DNA from 3 places in the Anaerostipes sp. 494a genome. Region 3 is predicted to be linked to each of the others. Evidence: predicted binding sites of a transcription regulator. Region 3 holds the regulator's gene; each other region holds the start of a gene.
The links. The regulator Rex, encoded in region 3, represses fermentation and respiration genes when NADH is low (regulators of the CRP and FNR family bind a similar motif). The targets are predictions, from matches to a motif close to ATTGTTAANTANTTAACAAT.

Region 1 (6,880 bases), 1.9 Mb from region 3:
AACCGGTGGAAACACATAGTTTCCCTGAACCTCTGGACGGGAAAGAACCTCAACTTCTTTCGGTTCTTCCTTTTTCATGTTTACAAAAGATTTTTTTGAGGATCTGATTTTGGGTTCTTCTACTGCAGAAATCTCTTCAGATAATAAATCATCTTCTGCTTGATCCCCTATTAAATCGAAATCAAAATCTGGGACTTCATTTTCCTTAGGTATCTCAGGTACTGGACTTGCATCTTCCGGCTTTGGTTTTCCAATCCGGAAATCCGGTAACTTTTTGTGTAAGATTTTTTGTGGCATATCGGATTTCTGTTTTTCCTCCGACCTATCCTTCTTCCTTTGATTTCTATTTTCTTTCCTTTTTTTATTTTTGGCAAAAGTCTTTCCACTGATTTTTTTTATAAAAGATAACAAAGATTTCTCTGTTATAAGAATTAATGAAATAGCAGAAACAAACAGGATGACAACAACTGCTCCGGCAATTCCAATCTCTTTATATAGTATTGAACAGATGAAACCTCCTACAGCTCCTCCACCGGTATGATGTCTGCTGCTATAAAAAAATGCTGCACTAACATTTTGCACCCGGACATCTAGAATCATCTGTAGTGCTGTAGCTATCATACATATTAATAAAATAGAAAAAAAAGTCTTTTTTATTGCAAGGCTGCTATAATCATTTGAAATCAGGAGCAATGACAAAAACAACCCTGCTACCGGAACAATATAATGTACTGTTCCAAAAAAGCCAAATAAAAATGTACTGATACTGTCTCCTATATATCCGCAAATACCAAAATTACTCAAAAATAAAAAAAGAAAAAGAGCAAAAACAATCAAAACAGCAATTTCTTTATAAAAGGGCTCGAAATCTTTCTGCTTCTTCCGACTTCTTCCAGATGTCTTTTTCTTTCTTCTTTTTGCTGCCATAGAAACTTTTACCTCTCTTATTTTCAATCCTCACAGAGCATATATTATGCTTTATGTTAATCCATTTTACAATTATTTATCAAAATACGCAAGTCATTACACCAGAAAACCATTTTCAAAAAGAAAGAAAGTATGTTAATTTCCGATTTTTCATCTTCAACTTACATACTTTCTTTTTTATCCTTCACTATTATACAAATTATTTTATAATTCGTCTTACACAGTTTACTGACCGATAATCAGCTGCGGATACATGAATACCTGTAGATTTACTTCCCGCATGAACCACCTGATTATTTCCTATGTAAATTCCCACATGTCCAACTCCGTTGATTGCATTATAACAGATCAAATCTCCTGCCTGCTTATTTGCCCAGCTAACGGGTGTCCCACAAGATCTCTGACTGATAGAACTATGTGGAAGACTATATCCATAATGTGCATACACTGCCATGGTAAATCCAGAACAGTCCGCTCCTTTCGTCAAGCTGGAACCTCCCCATACATATGGGTTTCCAACAAACTGCAACGCATATCTTGCTACAGAACTTCCGGTAATCGAAGCTGTGGAACTCACAGTACTTGGCACTTTACTGGAAAGATAACTTGTAGATATGTATCTATAAGATCCACTATATTTTATCTTTGTCCAACTGCCACTGGTTCCATAACAGGTTATTTTGCTTCCTCTTTTGTAAGAACCTACAATCGCTCCACTGTTTGATGCTTTCTTTCGAATATTCAACGAACTGGCCGTTACGTATCTTATGTACGTTGAGGTTATACTTGTCGTAACTTTCGGTGCACTGCTGGACAGATAACGTGTAGATACATATCGATAAGATCCACTATATTTTACCTTTGTCCAACTGCCACTGGTTCCATAACAGGTTATTTTTGTTCCCTTTTTATAAGAACCTACAACTGCTCCACCGTTTGATGCTTTCTTTCGAATGTTCAATGAACTAGCTGTTACATATCTGCTGTAAGTTGTTGCAGCATCAACATGTTTAATTTCAAAACATATTGCCAGCATAAGTCCACAGATTATACTCAGTAAAACAATTCTTAAAGATTTCTTATTCATAATATTTTTTTCGCGGCTTTCCTCCTTCCTGCAAATATTCAGTAAAATAATCTTTTACCTATATATATTATACCATATTGATTTTGTTTTTCAAATGTTTTTGTAATACTTCCGTAATATTTAATCCATGATGATCCATATCTGCAATATTCAATCATAGAAGAAAGATCTCCGAATAATTATTTTAAAAATCTCTTCCATACAAAAAGAAACTCCTGGAATTCCAGGAGTTTCAAGTAATCTCTAATTAAAGTTTAATCAATTTAGTATTTTGCTGTTTCTGGTGGAACAAAGGATTCTGCTTCATTGACAAATTTCTTAACCTGTACTCCAGCTTTAATAACTGGTATATTGGTTCCTGCTCCGGCAACACATCCTCCAGGACATCCCATACCTTCGATCAGATATCCGTTTTTCTTTCCGGCTTTTGCCTGAAGAAGCATCTTCTTACATTCAGCAAGTCCTTCAACATGATCGATCTTCACTTCTGTACCTGGATAATATTCGTTGATACAAGCTTCGATTGCTGTGGATACACCACTGGCAACTGCATATCCTCTACCTGCACCAAAAGCATCATTCATTTCTACTTCTTTATCGTAAGTATTGAAATCGATTTCTTTTGCTTCAAACATAGCTGCTAACTCTTCAAATGTAATAACAAAATCCACTTCACTGCGAACAGTTTTTCTGGATGCTTCCAGTTTCTTTGCTACACATGGACCTACAAATACGATTTTTGCATTCTGATTTGTCTGTCTTGCTGCTCTCGCTGTAGCAACCATTGGTGTCAAGGCATTGGAAATCTGCTCAATTACTTCTGGGAAATATTTCTTTCCGAGCATAGACCATGATGGACAACAGGATGTCAGTAAAAACGGAACCTCTCCAGTTGCAACACTATGTGCATAATGTTCTGCTTCTTCAAGAGCTCCTGCATCCGCACCAACTGCAACTTCCCATACATCCGCAAATCCGATATCCAGCAATGCGGCTTTAATCTTATTTGGAGAAGCTTTCGGTCCAAACTGACCAACAAAAGCAGGTGCAAGAATAGCAATAACTTCACTTCCTTCATTCATCGCTTTAATCAGCTGATAAATCTGGGATTTATCTGCAATAGCTCCAAATGGACAGTTAACCATGCACATACCACAGGATACACATTTATCAGGATTGATTACCGCACGTCCTGCATAATCAGTTTCAATGGCACCAACACCACAGGCAACTTCACAAGGTCTTTTTCTTTCATGAATTGCACCATAAGGACAGACTTTTCTACACTGTCCACATTTGATACATTTATCCTGATCAATATAAGAATATCCATCTACAAAGCTGATTGCATTTTTAGGACAGACTTCCATACATGGATGTGCCATACATCCCTGACACTCACCACCGACAATAAATGCCTTATCTTTACATGCATTACATGCAGATGGAATTACCTGTAAAAGAGGTGGTTCATAATATTTTTCTGAAATATTACTTTCATCAATTCCTTTTGTAATTCTTGCCGGTTTATCTGCAGGTCTTAAAGACATCCCCATGGCAAGACGAATTCTTTCACCAACGATTGCTCTTTCACGATAAATACTATCACGATATGTGGCAACCTCTCCAGGGACAATTTCATATGGTAAATCTTCAATTAAGCTTAAATCTTTTTTTTCATAAGCAAATTTTGCAATTTCCTTAAATACTCGTTTACGAATGTCGCGAACAGGGGTTTCAATTCCTCTCATCTTATCCTCCTTCAAAATGTTTGTTAAATAAAAAACAATCCTCTTTTATTTTACACGATGAGAGAGAAAAATTAAAGTACTTTTTTGTATTTTATCTCCAAAAAATTGCACAATATTTCATACATTTCTTTCATTTTCAACAATATTTATTTTTACAAAGCTCACTTAACTTTTTAAATGCCTCTTTCATTCCTCCAATCTGATTAATCAGTCCATATCTTACTGCTTCCTCTCCTTCAAGAATCGTTCCTGCATCCTTTACCTGTTCCCCAACAGCAAGCATCAGTTCCTCAACCTGCTTCTGATTCATACCAGAATGATCACTGATAAATCTGGTAATTCTGTCCTGGATTTTCTCAATATTACGATAGCTTTGAATTACTCCAATAAAAGTTCCACCTGTTCTTACCGGATGTATCATCATTGTAGCACTTTTTACTATGAAAGAGTAATCAGCTGAAACAGCCAGTGGAACACCAATAGAATGACTTCCACCCAATACCAGTGAAACTGTAGGCTTGCTTAAGGAAGCAATAAGTTCTGCCAGTGCCAGACCGCATTCCACATCTCCTCCTATGGTATTGATCAAAATCAAAACTCCCTTAATCTTATCGTCATTTTCTACTTTTGCAAGCATGGGAATCATATGCTCATATTTTGTTGTTTTTGCACCTTGAGAAGCTGCCTGATGTCCTTCGATTTCTCCAATAATGGTCATAATATGAATTCCATTTATATCTGTTGAACCAGAATCTTTTATCTCATTTCTTCGTTCTTCATCCATTGCCATACCTCACTTTCAAAAAATTTTTCTGATAGAAAAAACAAAAAGAAGGAAGTTTCATCTACTTCCTTCTTCTTATTTTTTCGTTATTTTTCTTTTCTATTCAGCAATTTCAAAAGAAATCAACAGATCTTCCTGATTTACCTGTTCTCCTTCTTTGACATAAATCTTATCAACAGTACCATCTACTTTAGATACAACCGTTGTTTCCATCTTCATGGCTTCCACTGTCATCAATGGCATATTTACTGTTACTTCATCTCCTTCTTTAACAAGGATTTTTCCAACAGTTCCAGGGATTGTAGATCCAAGATGTCCCGGATTAGATTTATCAGCTTTTACTCTTCTGTCTGCTTTAACTTCAAGATTTTTATCCAAAACTTTAATCTCTCGAATAGATCCATTTACTTCAAAGTCAAGGCAACGGTAGCCATCTTCATCTGGTTCAGACATATCAATAAATTTGATAATTAGAAATTTACCTTCGTCAAGTTTCAGGACTGTTTCTTCTCCCTTACGAAGTCCATAGAAGTACACATGACTTTCCAGCCCTGTAACATCATTATAAGCTTCGAAATGTCGGCAGTAATCTTCATAAACCTTCGGATACAGAGCATAACTTAATGCCTTCTGATGAAGAACCTCAGGGTCTTCCATGCTATCCATATAGAAGTTTTCTTTTAATCCGTTTTTAATATAATCAAAGTCTTCATCTGGAAGCAGACTTCCCGGACGTACGGAAATAGGTTTCTTTCCTTTTAAAACAATTTCCTGAAGTTCTTTCGGGAATCCACCTTCCGGCTGTCCGATCATTCCTTCAAAATACTCTACAACAGAATCAGGATATGATAAATTCTTTCCTTCTGTGAGAATATTATCTTTTGTCAATCCATTTTTAAACATAAAGATGGCAAAATCACCAACAACTTTAGAAGATGGAGTAACCTTTACAATATTTCCCAGAAGATGGTTTGCATCTTTATAAAGACCTTTTATAGCTTCGAAATCTTCTGCAGCACCCATTTCCTTAACCTGTGCAAGCAGATTAGAATACTGTCCTCCAGGAATCTCGTATTTATAAATTTCTGTATTCGGTGCATCCATGCCGCTTTCAAACTGCTTGTAGACTGGACGAATTCTTGCATAATACTGACTTAACTCTGTCAATTCATCCGGATTCAGTTTTGTATCTCTCTTAGTTCCTTTTAAAGCTTCAACAAGTGAATTCATACATGGGTTACTTGTCATGGAACTCATAGATCCAATAGCACAGTCAGCAATATCAAGTCCGGCTTCTGCAGCTTTCAGTAATGTACTGACACCATTTCCTGTAGAATCATGTGTATGAAGATTTACCGGAATCTTTAATTCAGATTTTAATGTTGAAATCAGTTTTTCAGCTGCATATGGTTTTACAAGACCTGCCATATCCTTAATAGTAAAGATATGAACACCAAGGCTTTCCAGTTCTTTGGCTTTCTTTACATAATAATCTAATGTATATTTTGTTTCATTTGGATCAAGAATATCTCCTGTATAACAAATAGCACCTTCTACGATCTTTCCAGTTTTTAAAGCAATCTCAATTGGCATTTTCATATTTTCAACCCAGTTTAAACTGTCAAAAATACGGAAAACATCCACACCATGTCCGGCAGCTTCCATAATAAACTGCTGAACCACATTATCTGGATAATTACTATATCCTACTGCATTGGATGCACGAAGAAGCATCTGGATCAAAGTATTTGGCATACGTTCTCTTAATGCAGATAGTCTCTTCCATGGTGATTCCTTAAGGAAACGATATGCTGTATCATATGTTGCCCCACCCCATGCTTCAACAGAAAAAGCTTCCTGCATAAATGCATTAGTTGCTTCAGATGCCATAACCAGATCTCTCGTTCTCATACGTGTCGCCATCAATGACTGCTGAGCATCACGCATGGTTGTATCTGTTATATATAATTTATCCTGTGTCAGGATTTTCTGGGTAAATCCTTTGGCACCAAGCTTCAGAAATTCATCTCTGGAACCATATACAGAACGTTCTTTATCATATTTAGGAGCTGTTGTATTTTCAAAATATGGCTTATCCTCTGCATGCTGAACATTAACCATCTTGTTTCCAAGAAATTCCAGAATTTTTGTAGCTCTGTCCTGGCTTTCCGGAAGCATAAACAGTTCCGGTGTATCTTCGATAAATGTTGTATAACATTTTCCGCTGCGGAATGTATCATGATTCAGTACATTGATCAGGAAAGGAATATTTGTCTTCACTCCACGAATTCTTGTTTCCTTTAATACACGAATAGATTTATCAACTGCACG
Region 2 (6,880 bases), 1.1 Mb from region 3:
TTCTTTTCTGCTGTCTCAACATAATAGGAGACATCTTCTGGTAAATGAAATTCTTCTTTCATCTTTTCCCACATAAATTCATAAGTCGTTCCAAGAAATTGATCATGATAATGCCAATCAACTTCGATTCCCAAGCTCTGCAATAATTTATGCTTTGCCAAAATATTTATATATTCAGAATCAGAGATTACTCCATCCATGTCAAAAATAACTGCTTTTTTCATCGCTTCCTCCTTTTTCGTGTATATACACATATTTCTTTAAGAAAAAAATCCCGCTTTGCGGGATTTTCCGCTGATAGATTATATATAATTATTGCTCCAAAAGTCGAAGTAATATTTCTTCTAATTTCGCTGCATCCTCTTTCCCTATACGACGTTCTATTTCCCTTTGTGATTCACTCCACAACTCTTTTGCTTTCCGAATAACAGTTTTTCCCTGATTGGTAAGACGCAATCTTCGATCCCGCTCTCCCGGTTCTGATACGTCCACCACCAAGCCTTTTGCTGTCAAAGGTTTTAATGTACGCACTAAAGTTGTCCTTTCCAGTCCTACATATTTCGCTAAATCACTAACATTACAGTTTTCCATATGCCCAAGACTGCTCAATAATGAATACTGGGTCACAGAAATCCCAACCGATTTCAGTGCATCATCATATAAGTTTGAGATGACCTTTGCTGCCTGTCTTAAATTAATACAATAACAACTGCTTTTTTTTCTTTTAACTTGTGTCATATATACCTCTTATTACTTTTCGTGTATATACACTATAAGTGTTTTTCTTTATTTTGTCAATAATTGTTTTCTTTTGCACATCCGCGCGGAACATTTTTTATTACATAGGAAATTCAAAGGAATTTCCTATGTAATAAAAATATCCTGCAGAAATTTATCTGCAGGATATTCGTCTATAAAATTTTATTCACGATGCATAGAGAATGAATCCATATCATAATTCTTCAGATTTTCATGAATTTCTCTTTTATCTGCCTGACTCAATAATGCATTTCTGCTCTTTTTGCTGACATTTGGCTTGTTAAATGAACTTGGTCCATTGACACATCCACCTTCGCATACCATACCTTCAATAAAGTCTTCCGGTAATCTTCCAGCTTTCAGGAACAACAATGCCTTCTTACATTCTGCTGCTCCGTTTGCCTTACAAACCTTTGCATCAATCTCCTCTTCAGATTCTTTCAGACTCTGAATTACAGCTTCTGTAACTCCTCCAGAAGTCGCAAACTTTTTACCATAAACAGAAGATTCCTGATAATCATTTTCTGCCGGTTTTAAAACAACTTCTTTTGCCTTCATAATGGCACGAATTTCACTGTAGGTTAATACATAATCTGCATTTCCTTCAATCTTCTGATCTACAACTTCAGATTTCTTTCCAAGACATGGCCCAATAAATACAGTTACTGCATCAGGATCCTTTGCTTTGATCAGTCTTGATACTGCACACATCGGAGAAACTGTTGTGGAAATCTGATCTTTTAATTCTGGAAAATGCTTATGAATCATATTAACAAAAGCAGGACAGCAGGAGGTTGTCATCTTCTTACCTTCTTTATATGCTTCCGCCCATTCTTCAGATTCATAGGCTGCTGTCATATCACCGCCAAGCCCTACTTCGAAGAATCCATCAAATCCTACTTCTTTCATTGCATTCTTCCAGCTGCTCATTGTAATTTTTTCGCCAAACTGTCCTTCTGTAGCAGGTGCAACCATTGCATAAACCTTTTTGTCTGACTTCAGTGCTTCAACTACATCTACAATGAATGTTTTAGAACCAATAGCACCAAACGGACAGCTATGAATACATTGTCCGCAACGGATACATTTCTCTTCATTAATTATGGAAATACCATGTTCATCATATGTAATGGCATCTACCGGACAGCTGAATTTACAAGGTCTTTGCAGATATGCAATAGCATTATACGGACATGCTTTAGCGCACTGTCCACATTCTTTACATTTTGATGGATCAATATGTGAACGTTTTCTTCCGCTCTCAATAGCACTAAACTTACATGCGTTGATACATGCTTTTCCGATACAATTCTGACAGTTTTCCGTAACAACATAACTGGAAATCGGACAGTCTGCACATGCAGATGAAATAACCTGAATGACATTTCCATCATCTTTCACTCCTGGAGCTTTTCCTTCTGCTAAACGAACTCTCTGACGAATAATCTCTCGTTCTTTGTAAATACAACACCTAAATTGTGGTGTTGGACCAGGAATTAATTCCATGGCAATATTATCTCTGTTCTCTTCCAGTGTACCTTCAAAAGCAAGTTTGGCAACTTCATAAAGTACAGCATGTTTAATTTTTAACAAATTTGCGTCTGCGAGCATTATCTTTTCCCTCATTTCCTTATTTTTTCTACCAGTCCGCCATTGTTTGTCATTTTTTTAACATATTTATTATAACACAAATTTGCTTATTTTCGTAGTATTTATCCTTAGATTTTTTAACTCTTTTTATACTGCATGCTTTCTGTTTTTTCGTTTTACAATATGGTCATATTCTATAAGTTTCTGTTTCTCTTCCGGGCTTAAATTTGTAGGAACCTGAATCTGTACTGTTACATACTGATCCCCGCGAACAGAGGAATTCTTCATAGATACAATACCTTTTCCACGAAGTCTGATTTTCGTTCCAGACTGGGTTCCTTCCCTGATTTTACAAACAACATTTCCATAGAGTGTTTCTACCACAGCCTCTCCTCCAAATACTGCTGTGGTGAAAGGAATGCTGACTGTTGTATATACATCCATTCCCTTTCTCTCATATCCTGGTTTGGTTCCCACGGTTACTTTCAGCAACAGATCCCCAGGCTCGCCACCGCCAAGGCCCGAATTGCCTTTTCCACGAAGCCGGATACTCTTTCCTGTATCTATACCAGCTGGAATCCGAACCTGAAGAGACTGAACACCTCCATTAGAAGACTGGAGATGTATGGTCTTTGTACAACCTGAAACCGCTTCATCAAAGCTGATGGATATTTCTGCTTCTGCATCAGAGCCTTTTTGCTGAAAATGTTGTCCGCCAAACCCATCATGAAATCCGTATCCTCTATATCCTTGTGAAGCTTTTTTCTTATTCCCGAACATTCCTCCAAAAATATCCCCGAAAATATCATCCATGTCTCCACTTTCAAAATGATATTCTCTATAATTTCCCTGATTTCCATTAAAAGGATTCTCTCCTTCGCCTGTTCCATCAAAAGCTGCATATCCATACTGATCGTATAACTTTTTCTTCTTCGGATCACTTAAAACCTCATAAGCTTCTGTTACTTCCTTAAACTTCTGTTCTGCCTGAGAATTGCCGGGATTCATATCCGGATGGTACTTTTTCGCAAGTTTTCGATAAGCCCTTTTGATCTGTGCATCATCCGCATTTTTACTGATTCCCAGAATATCATAACAATCTCTCTTTGCTGCCAATGTTACCACCCCCTATATACCTTGACAGTTTGGTTTCCTGTAATAAAAGATAAAAGTATCCCCGGGAATCATCCCGGGGAAATACCATTTTTAATTTGTTATTATCCTTCAATAGTTACATATCGTTTTTCTTCCGCCTTCTTTGTTTCTTCTTTCTTTGGAATATCCAGCATCAGAATACCATTTTCAAATTTGGCATGAATATCATTTTCCGTAACTTCTTCACCTACATAAAAGCTTCTGCTCATATTACCACTGTAACGTTCACGTCTGATATATTTGCCGTCTTTGTCTTTCTCATCATTGTTTACATTTTTTGCTGCATAAATTGTCAGATATCCATCTTTCAATTCTGCTTTTACTTCATCTTTTTTGAATCCTGGCAGATCAATAGATACTTCATAACCATGGTCTTTTTCTTTAACATCTGTTTTCATAACAGCTGCAGTCTTTTTACCATAAAGTTTCTCGTCAAAATCAGGAAATGAAAAATCCATCCAGTCATTAAATAAGTTTCCTCCAAAAATACTAGGCATCATCATAAGTCATCTCTCCTTTTTCTAACAATCTATGTTTAACACTATGAGTTTGTTCTCATGTGCCTGGTTTCCTGAACTATGAATTCGGTTCCTTTTATTACCTCTTCCTTTGTTCTATATGTAATATAACACCTATTGTTAGCACTGTCAACAGGTGAGTGCTAATTTTTTTGAAAAATTTTTTAACCTACGCCGTACATTTGAAATATCTCAGAGCGTTGATTCATCCCTTTTTTCTGTCATACACATATTGAAGTAAAATTCCTCCAATAATAAAAATCAATGCCACAACTGTCCGAATATGTATTTTTTCCTTAAGAAAAACAGCAGAAATAATCAATGATAGAAATGGCGTGAAATATGCAAGATTAGCAATCGCTGCCGTATTTTCAGTTCCATTTAGCGCCAGTGCCCAAAGAAGATATCCCACAGCATTTATTACCACTCCAATCCATAGAATTCCGATTCACTGTATTCCCTGAATTGGAATCCACTTTTCCACTGGTGCACCAAATACCAGTGCACAGACCGCTGTGATCAGCCAGATTATCATCATGGCAATATTCTGATTACAGTCTGCTTTCTTATTTAAAACAGAAAACAATCCATAACATGCTGCTGCCACAATACAGCTGATCATCCCCAAAGATACATTTCCAGAAGAATGACTCCCACTATCCAGAGAAAGTATAACTATCCCCAAAAAAGAGCTAATCATAGCTATGATTTTCATTATTGTCAATTTTTCTTTTAAAATGATACATGAAAATATCACCAGCATAATAGGCCATAAATAGTTTAATATGCATGCTTCCTGAGAACTTAGCTGTGATAATCCATAATAATATAGTGCATTATAAAGGAATAATCCAATAAATCCCAATCCACTCATAGTTGCATATTCTTTTACTGAATAATTTTTCATCTGGTTGATTGTTCCACTTTTAATATTTACCATCAATAAAAATAAAAATGCAAAAAAACTGCTAATACACAGTGCTTCTAAATTTGGTATATCCAGTAACAGTTTCTTAGCCAATGCCGCCAAAGTTGACCAAATGCAAACTGTAATAATTGCATATGTATATTTTTTCCTCATTTGTCTTCCTCTCCAGATTCTTTTTGATTTTTTAATTCTAAAATAGAACAAAGCAGGCAAAGAAGTTATTTCAGGCTTCTTTGTCTGCTTTTTAATTAATATACTTTGAAAATTATATGATGTCAATAAATCAATTTACCCTATGTTCTTTTTAATGGCTGGTTCATTAATACAACAGAACCCATAACCAGTAAAATCCCTAAGAAATTCATTCCTCTGATCTGTTCCTGATATACCAGCATACCAAGTACTGCCGCCACAACTGTTTCCACTGATGCAATCACCGGAACTTTACTACTTTCTCTAATTTTCTGTACCCCCATATAATATAACAGATAACCGATTGCTGTAGGAATCAGTGCATAAAGAAATCCTATGATCCATACTTCTTTTTCAATATAAAATGACATATTCCATGGCTTCATAAAAACCGCCAGAAATACTGCTGCAAAAAAATAACTATATGTACTGACAACAAATGCATTTATTTTTGAACCGGCAATTCTTCCAATAATTGCTGTCAGAGAATAACAAAAACCAGCTGCAACACCAAATAGGATCCCTATCAGTGAAATAGTACCCGATGAAATATGTCCACCTGTTGCCGCAAGACTGCATCCGATTACATTAATCACTAATGCTGTCCCTTTAATCCATGTGATTTTTTCCGAAAATAAAACATAAGATACCAATGCAGTAAACACCGGTGCTACATTTAGTAATACTGCACTTATTGTTACTCCTGTCATAACAACTGCATAACTGTAAAAAATATTATAAACTCCCTGACAGAGCAATCCAAGCAGAGCACATGATAACAAATCTCTTTTGGGGATAATCAAAGACTTCCATCCAAATTTAAAAACAGTAATCACTAACAAAATCAAAAATGCAAAAAATATTCTTAAAAAACTGGTCAAAGCTGATGATGCTCCATTATGACTCATATCCGTTACAAATAAGCCAATGGTTCCCCATAATATACCTGCCAGAAAGACTTGCAGATATCCTTTCTTTTGTGTTGCGTCTTTCACGTTAATCTAAATCCTTTCTCATCTGCTTTGATAAGTGGATCAGTCGAAAAACCTGCTCACTGGTATTGATCATATTTCTTTTTGCATTAGAAGAATCCATTGCTTCTTCCAATGTTGAAATTTCTCTTAAAATCGGGAAGAATGCATCAATACCTGCCTGATTACACTCTACCGCATCTTCTGTGACTGCACCTGCAAAAGCAATGACTGGTTTGTTATATTTTTTTGCAATCCCGGCAACTCCAACAGGAGCCTTTCCCATAACTGTCTGACCATCCAAACGTCCTTCTCCGGTCACAATAACATCTGCATTTTTCACAAATTTTTCTAGTTTTGTTTCTTCAAGAACAATCTTTATTCCTGATTCCAATGTACCCTTGGTAAAAGTTAAAAATGCAAATCCCAGTCCTCCTGCAGCTCCCGTTCCGGCATATCCAGGATCAGCCTTTGGATACTTTTTACATGCCAGACTGGCATAATCAGATAACCACCGATCCATCTTGGAAATCATATGCTGATCAGCACCCTTTTGCGGGCCGAAAACGACACTACACCCATCTTTCCCACATAGTGGATTGGTTACATCACAGGCAATTCGAAATGTACAGTCTTTTAACTCTGGCACCACATGATCATCTGTAATCATCACCAGTTCTTTTAATCCTTTTGCACCAAAATCTACCTGATTACCATCCTTGTCAAGCATTCCATATCCCAATGCCTGCAGCATTCCAATACCACCG
Region 3 (6,880 bases):
TCTATGAATGAATATCTGGCAACCGATTATTTTCCAAAAGTGTTTGAAGAAACCAAACCCTTAACCTTGGAAGCACAAATAGAAGAATTTATGTTTTTGGGGCTTCGTAAAACCAAAGGGGTATCAAGAACAGAATTTAGGCAAAAATTCCATCAGCCTATGAATTATTTTTATAGGAATGTAATAGAGAAAGCCATAGGCTGCGGATGGATGAAAGAAAAGGATGATATGTTATCATTGACGGAAAAAGGAATTCTTATCAGCAATCAGGTATTGTGTGAATTCCTGTTATAGGTCTAATAATTTTTTTAGATTGATTTTCCCCCAGCCCTGATGGTGTCTGGGGGTTTTTAATTGGTCGCAATTGTTTTTTAATTTTAGTTTTGCGTCTTTATTGGTGTAATATGGATATTTTTCGATTAAAAGTGCCATTGCACCGGAAACCACAGGGGTTGCCATTGAAGTACCGCTTTTTATAGTGTAGTGGTTGTTGATACTGCAGGAATAAATATTTGTTCCTGGTGCTACAACATCAGGTTTCATAACACAAGAACGAGTTGGTCCTCTTCCGGAATAGTGACTGGAAAAACGGTAATTACCTATGATTTTCATAAAGTCATCGCTGGAACCAACGGTGATGATTTTTCTGCTGTTTCCGGGAATAGAGATACTCTGAGGACCTGGACCGTGATTGCCTCCGGCAATACAAACGATAAGACCATCATCCCATAATTGATCCACATAGCGAAGAATCTCTCTGGAAGATTCATCTTCGTTGGTTTGCGCAGTGCCTATGGAGATGTTTACGATTCGAATATCATAACTCTGATAGTTTGTATGAATCCAATCCAGACCGCGGATAAAAGCGGATGGAATACCATTTCCAAAAGAATTTAAAACTTTTAATGAGATAATGTGTGATTTCGGAGCAATCCCAAGAATATCATTGCCATAAGGACAGGAAGAAGCTGCTATTCCGGTAATATGAGTACCATGTCCATTGTCGTCATAGTATTTGGTTTTATGATTAACAAAGTCAATAAATGCAGCAATACGATGATCAGCTGGAGCAAAGTCTTTATGGGGAAAAAGACCGGTATCCAGAAAAGCAATACCGATTCCTTTTCCCATAAGACCCTGTTTATGAGCAAGATCTGCATGAATTTGTTCTGAGATGGATTGTAACATAGATTTCTCCCTACTGTTATATTATAGAATACGTACAGCAGAGAAAAAGGATACATCAGATGTGGGGTGAGAAAATTAATTAAAACCGATAAATTTTCTCGCGGCTTTGTATATACCAATGGTTGTTTTTCTTCCGCCTCTTCCTGGAAGATTTACTGCATAGCCAACAATGCTGTGGCGAATTTTACGATAAAGAGATTTATCTTTATCATATAGATATTTCCATAATTCTTTCTTCATCTGAATATGCTCCGGCTTGCCTGATTTCAAGGCAATAATAGAAGAAATACACATGATGATAGACAGATAATGCCGCATATAACGGGCAAGAGGTTTGGTGGTGATGTTGAAACCAGCCATATAATCAATCATGATTTTTGTAACTAAAAACTGCTGATCGATTCTCTTAATCATATTTATTTCGTTTACAGACTGATCATCTCGACCGATAAAATAGCGGTAGAAATTTACATCCAGATAATACATGTTTTTTACATATGGAAGTGGTTTATATACATAAATGTTGTCAACATAAAATGTATGTTCTGGAAGTTTTAGCTGGCATTCCCGAAGCAGTGCTGTACGATAAATAACAGAATGCATAAGAATATACTGTCCAATAGGAAATCGTTTTACATCATTCCAGCAGAATACTTTATTGTGAGGAATGGCATGACGATAATGGATAACAGTTTTTTTTCTGGCACCCTGTTTTTCGTAAACATAGTTTGCAAGAAGCATGTCAAGAACAGTTCCTTTTTCATAGAAACTAGATAAAGTATCCATGATTTTGTCATAGGCTGCCTGATTAACCCAGTCATCGCTGTCTACAACTTTTAAGTATATGCCGGTGGCATTGGCAATTCCGGCATTGACTGCGCCGCCGTGTCCTTTATTCTCCTGGTGGATGGCACGGCAAATAGTAGGATATTTTCTCTGATATTCATCTGCAATTGCTGCAGTATGATCAGAAGAACCATCATTAACGATTAAAATTTCAACATTTTCGCCACCTGGTAAAAGTGTGTCAATGCAGTGACGCATATATTCCTGAGAGTTATAGCAAGGTACTACAAAGGATAATAATTTCATGATAACCTCCATATAATTATTATGATTTCTCTAATTATACCCCTTTTTACAAAATTAGCAAAGGGTTTCCCATTCTTCATACAATTCTTCCAGAGAATCAGTAATAGAAGCCTGCTCATTACCGAGCTCCATTAGTTTTGCAACATCTGTAGCAATTTCTGGCAGTGCCATTTGTTCTTCAATCTCAGACTGGCGTTCTTCTAGCTGTGTGATTTGTTCTTCGACTTTTTTTAGGCGATTTTCCTTTTTCCGCTGTTTTGCCTGAAGTTCTTTCTGCTGCTGCCAGTCAAGCTTGGATTCCGTGATTTCTTCTGCCGGGTTATTATCTGCAGTAATAATGGCTTCTTTTTCTTTTTGTTTTAAATAATCCTGATAATTACCAGTATAAGATGTCAATCCGCTATCAGAAATTTCAAGAATACGGGTAGATGTTTTGTTAATAAAATAGCGATCATGAGAAACGTAAAAAATTGTTCCTGTATAAGCGTTCATGGCAGATTCCAATATTTCTTTTGAATGGATATCCAAATGGTTTGTAGGCTCGTCCAGAATCAGAAAATTGGCATGAGAAAGCATTAGTTTTGCCAGAGATACACGCCCTTTTTCTCCTCCGCTTAAAGAAGATATCGGTCGAAAAACATCTTCTCCATAAAACAGAAATGCTGCCAGAGTATTTCGTATTTTTGTATTTGTAAGGTCTGGATATGAGTCGGATATTTCATCAAAAATTGTTTTTGAATCGTCCAGGTTATCTTGAGCCTGGTCATAATATCCGATAGATACACCAGCCCCAAGCTGAATCAGACCACTGTTTTTACTGATCTTTTTACATATGATTTTCAATAATGTTGTTTTTCCAGTACCATTTGGTCCGATCAGAGCAACACGTTCACCTCTAAAAATATTACAGCTGATATGATCAAACAGAGGCTTTGAGCCGAATGATTTTTTCACATCTTTTAATGTCAGAACATCATTACCGCTGATTACTTCAGGTTCAATGATAAGACGCATATCAGAATTATATTCCATTGGTTTCTCAAGAATTTCCATCTTATTTAAGGCTTTTTCGCGACTTTCAGCACGTCGAATGGATTTTTCGCGATTAAATTGCTTTAGTTTTTTGATAACTTCCTGCTGGTGTTTAATTTCCTGCTGCTGATTTTCATATTCCTTTTGGCGGATAGCTTTGATCTGATCTCGTTTTTGAATAAATTGAGAATAATTTCCATCAAAAAGCATAGATTTTCCCAGTTCGATTTCCATAACTTTGTTGACAATCTTGTCAAGAAAATAGCGGTCATGGGATACGATAATCACCGCTCCGTTATAATGGGACAGGTAATTTTCCAGCCATCGAATGGATTCTACATCCAGATGATTGGTAGGCTCGTCCAGTAATAAAACATCAGGATTTTTCAATAGAAGTTTTCCGAGGGCTACACGTGTCATTTGCCCTCCTGATAATGTACTGATCTGTTTCTGGAAATCTTCTTCACAAAATCCAAGTCCTTTTAAAATCCCGGTAATTTCACTTTTGTATGCAAATCCATTTAACTGTTCAAAACGATGGGTGGCATTGGTATATTGTTTCATTTTCTGCTCAAGTTCTTCACCACTTAAATGTTGCATTTCGTGTTCGCATGTTCGCATTTCATGGTCCAGTTCAATTATTTCCTGCTTTACGGAAAGCAGTTCATCAAAGATTGTATGGTGAAAGCTATGATTCTGATGCTGTGCCAGATATCCTAGAGATGTATCTTTTTTCATGGATACTTCTCCGTCATCTGCACTTATTTCTCCAACGAGAATTTTTAATAATGTGGATTTTCCTGCACCGTTATATCCGATAATCGCCAGTCGGTCATTTTCATTTAAGTGGAATGAAATATTCTGTAAAACAGGTTTTTCGACAAATGTTTTACAAATATTCTGGCATGATAAAATCATAAGTCAATAACTCCTTCTATTATATAAAATATTATTTTCAATGAAGACACTAGAATTCAGAATATCATATTTTCATATAAAATGGAATAATTTTCATTTGGAAACTAATGAGAAAGATTGACAGTTATTAGACAATCTTATATAATTAAAATAGAAATAAAGTTTGGAGGAAATAAAATGGGAAATACAAATAAAAATATTTCATCAGCTGTAATAAAACGTCTTCCAAGATATTTCCGATATCTTGGTGCATTAAAGGCAAAAAATATTACCAGAATTTCTTCTAAGGAACTGAGTGAACGTATGATGGTAACAGCATCTCAGATACGCCAGGATTTAAATAATTTTGGAGGATTTGGACAACAGGGCTACGGATATAATGTGGAAAATCTGTACACCGAAATTGGAAAAATTTTAGGGCTGGATAAGAGAAATGATATGATCATTGTCGGAGCAGGAAACCTGGGACAGGCCCTTGCGAATTATCAGTCATTCAATGAAGATTATGGATACAAAGTAATGGCGTTATTTGATGTCAATCCAAAACTGATAGGTATTTCTGTTCGTGGAGTTAAAGTGCTGGATATTGATGATATGGAAGATTATATCAAACACCATAATATCAAGATTGCAGCATTGACACTTCCAAAAGACCAGGCTCCAAGTATAGCTAAAAAGATGGTTGAATGGGGTATTCGAGGATTTTGGAACTTCGCTCCAGTGGATTTGCATCTTCCGGAAAATGTTACAGTAGAAAATGTACATCTTGCTGAAAGTTTAATGACATTGACTTACAATATACATAATCGGGAAGAGAATGGAGAGTAAGAAAGATGATTGTCGGGATAGGAACAGATCTGGTAGAAATCAGCAGGATTCAGAAAATGATCTCAAGGCATAAAACTCTGAATCGAATATTTACGACAAATGAATTATCCGATGCAAATAATAATGCTACGACTTTAGCTGGTAATTTTGCTGTAAAGGAAGCCGTTTCCAAAGTATTTGGGACCGGCTTTTTCGGTGTAGAAGCAAATGAGATAGAAGTACTTAGAGATCATAAAGGTAAACCATATGTAAAATTGTATGGACAGGCAGAAAAAATGGCGGAAAATCTTAAAATTGAAAAAATTCATATTTCCATTACAAATACAGGGAAATATACACAGGCATTTGCGATAGGAGAGTGCTTATGAAATATGTTTTGACAAATAAAGAAATGCAGGATATTGATAGAAAAACTATTGATCAAATAGGAATTCCGGGCTTAGTGTTAATGGAGAGAGCTTCAGAGGCTGTGGCAAATGTGGTGAAAGAATATGCGAAAAAAGAAAGTCGTATTTTGATAATTGCAGGTACAGGAAATAATGGAGGAGATGCACTGGCTGCGGCAAGGATTCTCCTTGAACAGAAATATAGGATAGATTTTACTATTGTTGGAAATGTAGAAAAGGCTTCAAAAGATTTAAAACTGCAACTTTCAATTTTAGAAAATCTAGGATTTTATCCTGTTGATGATGTGAAATATGAAAAATATGATTTTTTGGTTGAAGGAATCTTTGGTGTGGGTCTATCAAGAGAAGTAGGAGGCATTTTCAAAGAGGTAATTCAACAGATTAATCAGTCTGGAAAGAAAGTTATTTCCATTGATATTCCTTCTGGAATCAGCGGAGACAGCGGGAAAGTTCTTGGCTGTGCAGTGAATGCTGATGTAACAGTGACATTTGGAGGATTAAAAAGAGGTCATTTGCTGTATCCGGGCAAAGATTATTGTGGTATTACAAAACTGGTATCTATTGGATTTCATGATCAGACCATACAAGAATATGCAAGTGCCTTTACATTTGCGGATGAAAGGAATATAATGCCGCCGAGGGCCAATGATTCCAATAAAGGAACTTATGGTAAAATCCTTATGATAACAGGTAATGAAACCATGTCAGGAGCAGCGGCTTTTGCAGGAGAAGCTGCTTTAAGAATGGGAGCCGGACTGGTAAAGATTCTTTCTGACGAATCAAACCGAGGAATATTACAAACAAGGCTGCCAGAGTGCCTTTTTGGAACAAGAAACCAGCTGAAAGAATCTTTGGAATGGTGTGACTGTATTTTGTTTGGACCGGGAATCGGGGTATCAGAACAGACCAGAGATATGCTACAGTATATAATGGAGCATGGGAAAAAGCCATTGATCATCGATGCAGATGGGTTGAATACTATCAGCAGGTATCAAATGGATGTACAATATGAATACGGTCTTATTTTGACACCTCATCTTATGGAAGGTGCCAGACTGTTGTCAAAGCCGCTGGAAGAAATAAAAAAAGATATCTGTCAGGCAGCAGAGGACATTGCCCGAAAGTACCATGGAACGGCTGTGTTAAAAGATGCAGCAACAGTAGTGACAGAAAAATCTCATTTGCTATATATCAATCAAAGTGGAAATCATGGAATGGCAACAGGCGGAAGCGGAGATGTTCTGGCTGGAATGATTGCCGGGCTTCTTGGTTCTGGAATGTCTTCCTATGAGGCAGCCATAAAGGGTGTGTATCTTCATGGACTTGCAGGAAATGCCGCAAGAGATGAAAAGGGTCCATATAGCATGATAGCGTCAGATATTTTAAAACACATAAAAGATGTAACAGGAGGAGAA

Region 1: a site for Rex is predicted at 3,785-3,804, ahead of BHF70_RS12080 (4Fe-4S dicluster domain-containing protein). Genes of this name have one in related genera too.
Region 2: a site for Rex is predicted at 2,416-2,435, ahead of BHF70_RS08325 (4Fe-4S dicluster domain-containing protein). Genes of this name have one in related genera too.

Annotation. Positions count from the first base shown of each region.
Region 1 is NZ_MJIF01000001.1:2,420,280-2,427,159, reverse strand. It holds gene BHF70_RS12090 (FtsK/SpoIIIE family DNA translocase) at 1-927, opposite strand, end outside; gene BHF70_RS12085 (C40 family peptidase) at 1,127-2,014, opposite strand; gene BHF70_RS12080 (4Fe-4S dicluster domain-containing protein) at 2,278-3,765, opposite strand; gene BHF70_RS12075 (ATP-dependent Clp protease proteolytic subunit) at 3,902-4,549, opposite strand; gene BHF70_RS12070 (pyruvate carboxylase) at 4,649-6,880, opposite strand, start outside.
Region 2 is NZ_MJIF01000001.1:1,646,755-1,653,634, reverse strand. It holds gene BHF70_RS08335 (HAD hydrolase-like protein) at 1-224, opposite strand, end outside; gene BHF70_RS08330 (MarR family winged helix-turn-helix transcriptional regulator) at 313-738, opposite strand; gene BHF70_RS08325 (4Fe-4S dicluster domain-containing protein) at 922-2,370, opposite strand; gene BHF70_RS08320 (DnaJ C-terminal domain-containing protein) at 2,497-3,465, opposite strand; gene BHF70_RS08315 (Hsp20/alpha crystallin family protein) at 3,567-4,007, opposite strand; gene BHF70_RS12370 (EamA family transporter) at 4,228-4,455, opposite strand; gene BHF70_RS08310 (DMT family transporter) at 4,471-5,103, opposite strand; gene BHF70_RS08305 (DMT family transporter) at 5,244-6,137, opposite strand; gene BHF70_RS08300 (glycerate kinase family protein) at 6,139-6,880, opposite strand, start outside.
Region 3 is NZ_MJIF01000001.1:533,101-539,980, reverse strand. It holds gene hemW (radical SAM family heme chaperone HemW) at 1-294, shown strand, start outside; gene BHF70_RS02835 (S8 family peptidase) at 289-1,188, opposite strand; gene BHF70_RS02830 (glycosyltransferase family 2 protein) at 1,264-2,280, opposite strand; gene BHF70_RS02825 (ABC-F family ATP-binding cassette domain-containing protein) at 2,335-4,230, opposite strand; gene BHF70_RS02820 (redox-sensing transcriptional repressor Rex) at 4,408-5,058, shown strand; gene acpS (holo-ACP synthase) at 5,064-5,426, shown strand; gene BHF70_RS02810 (bifunctional ADP-dependent NAD(P)H-hydrate dehydratase/NAD(P)H-hydrate epimerase) at 5,423-6,880, shown strand, end outside.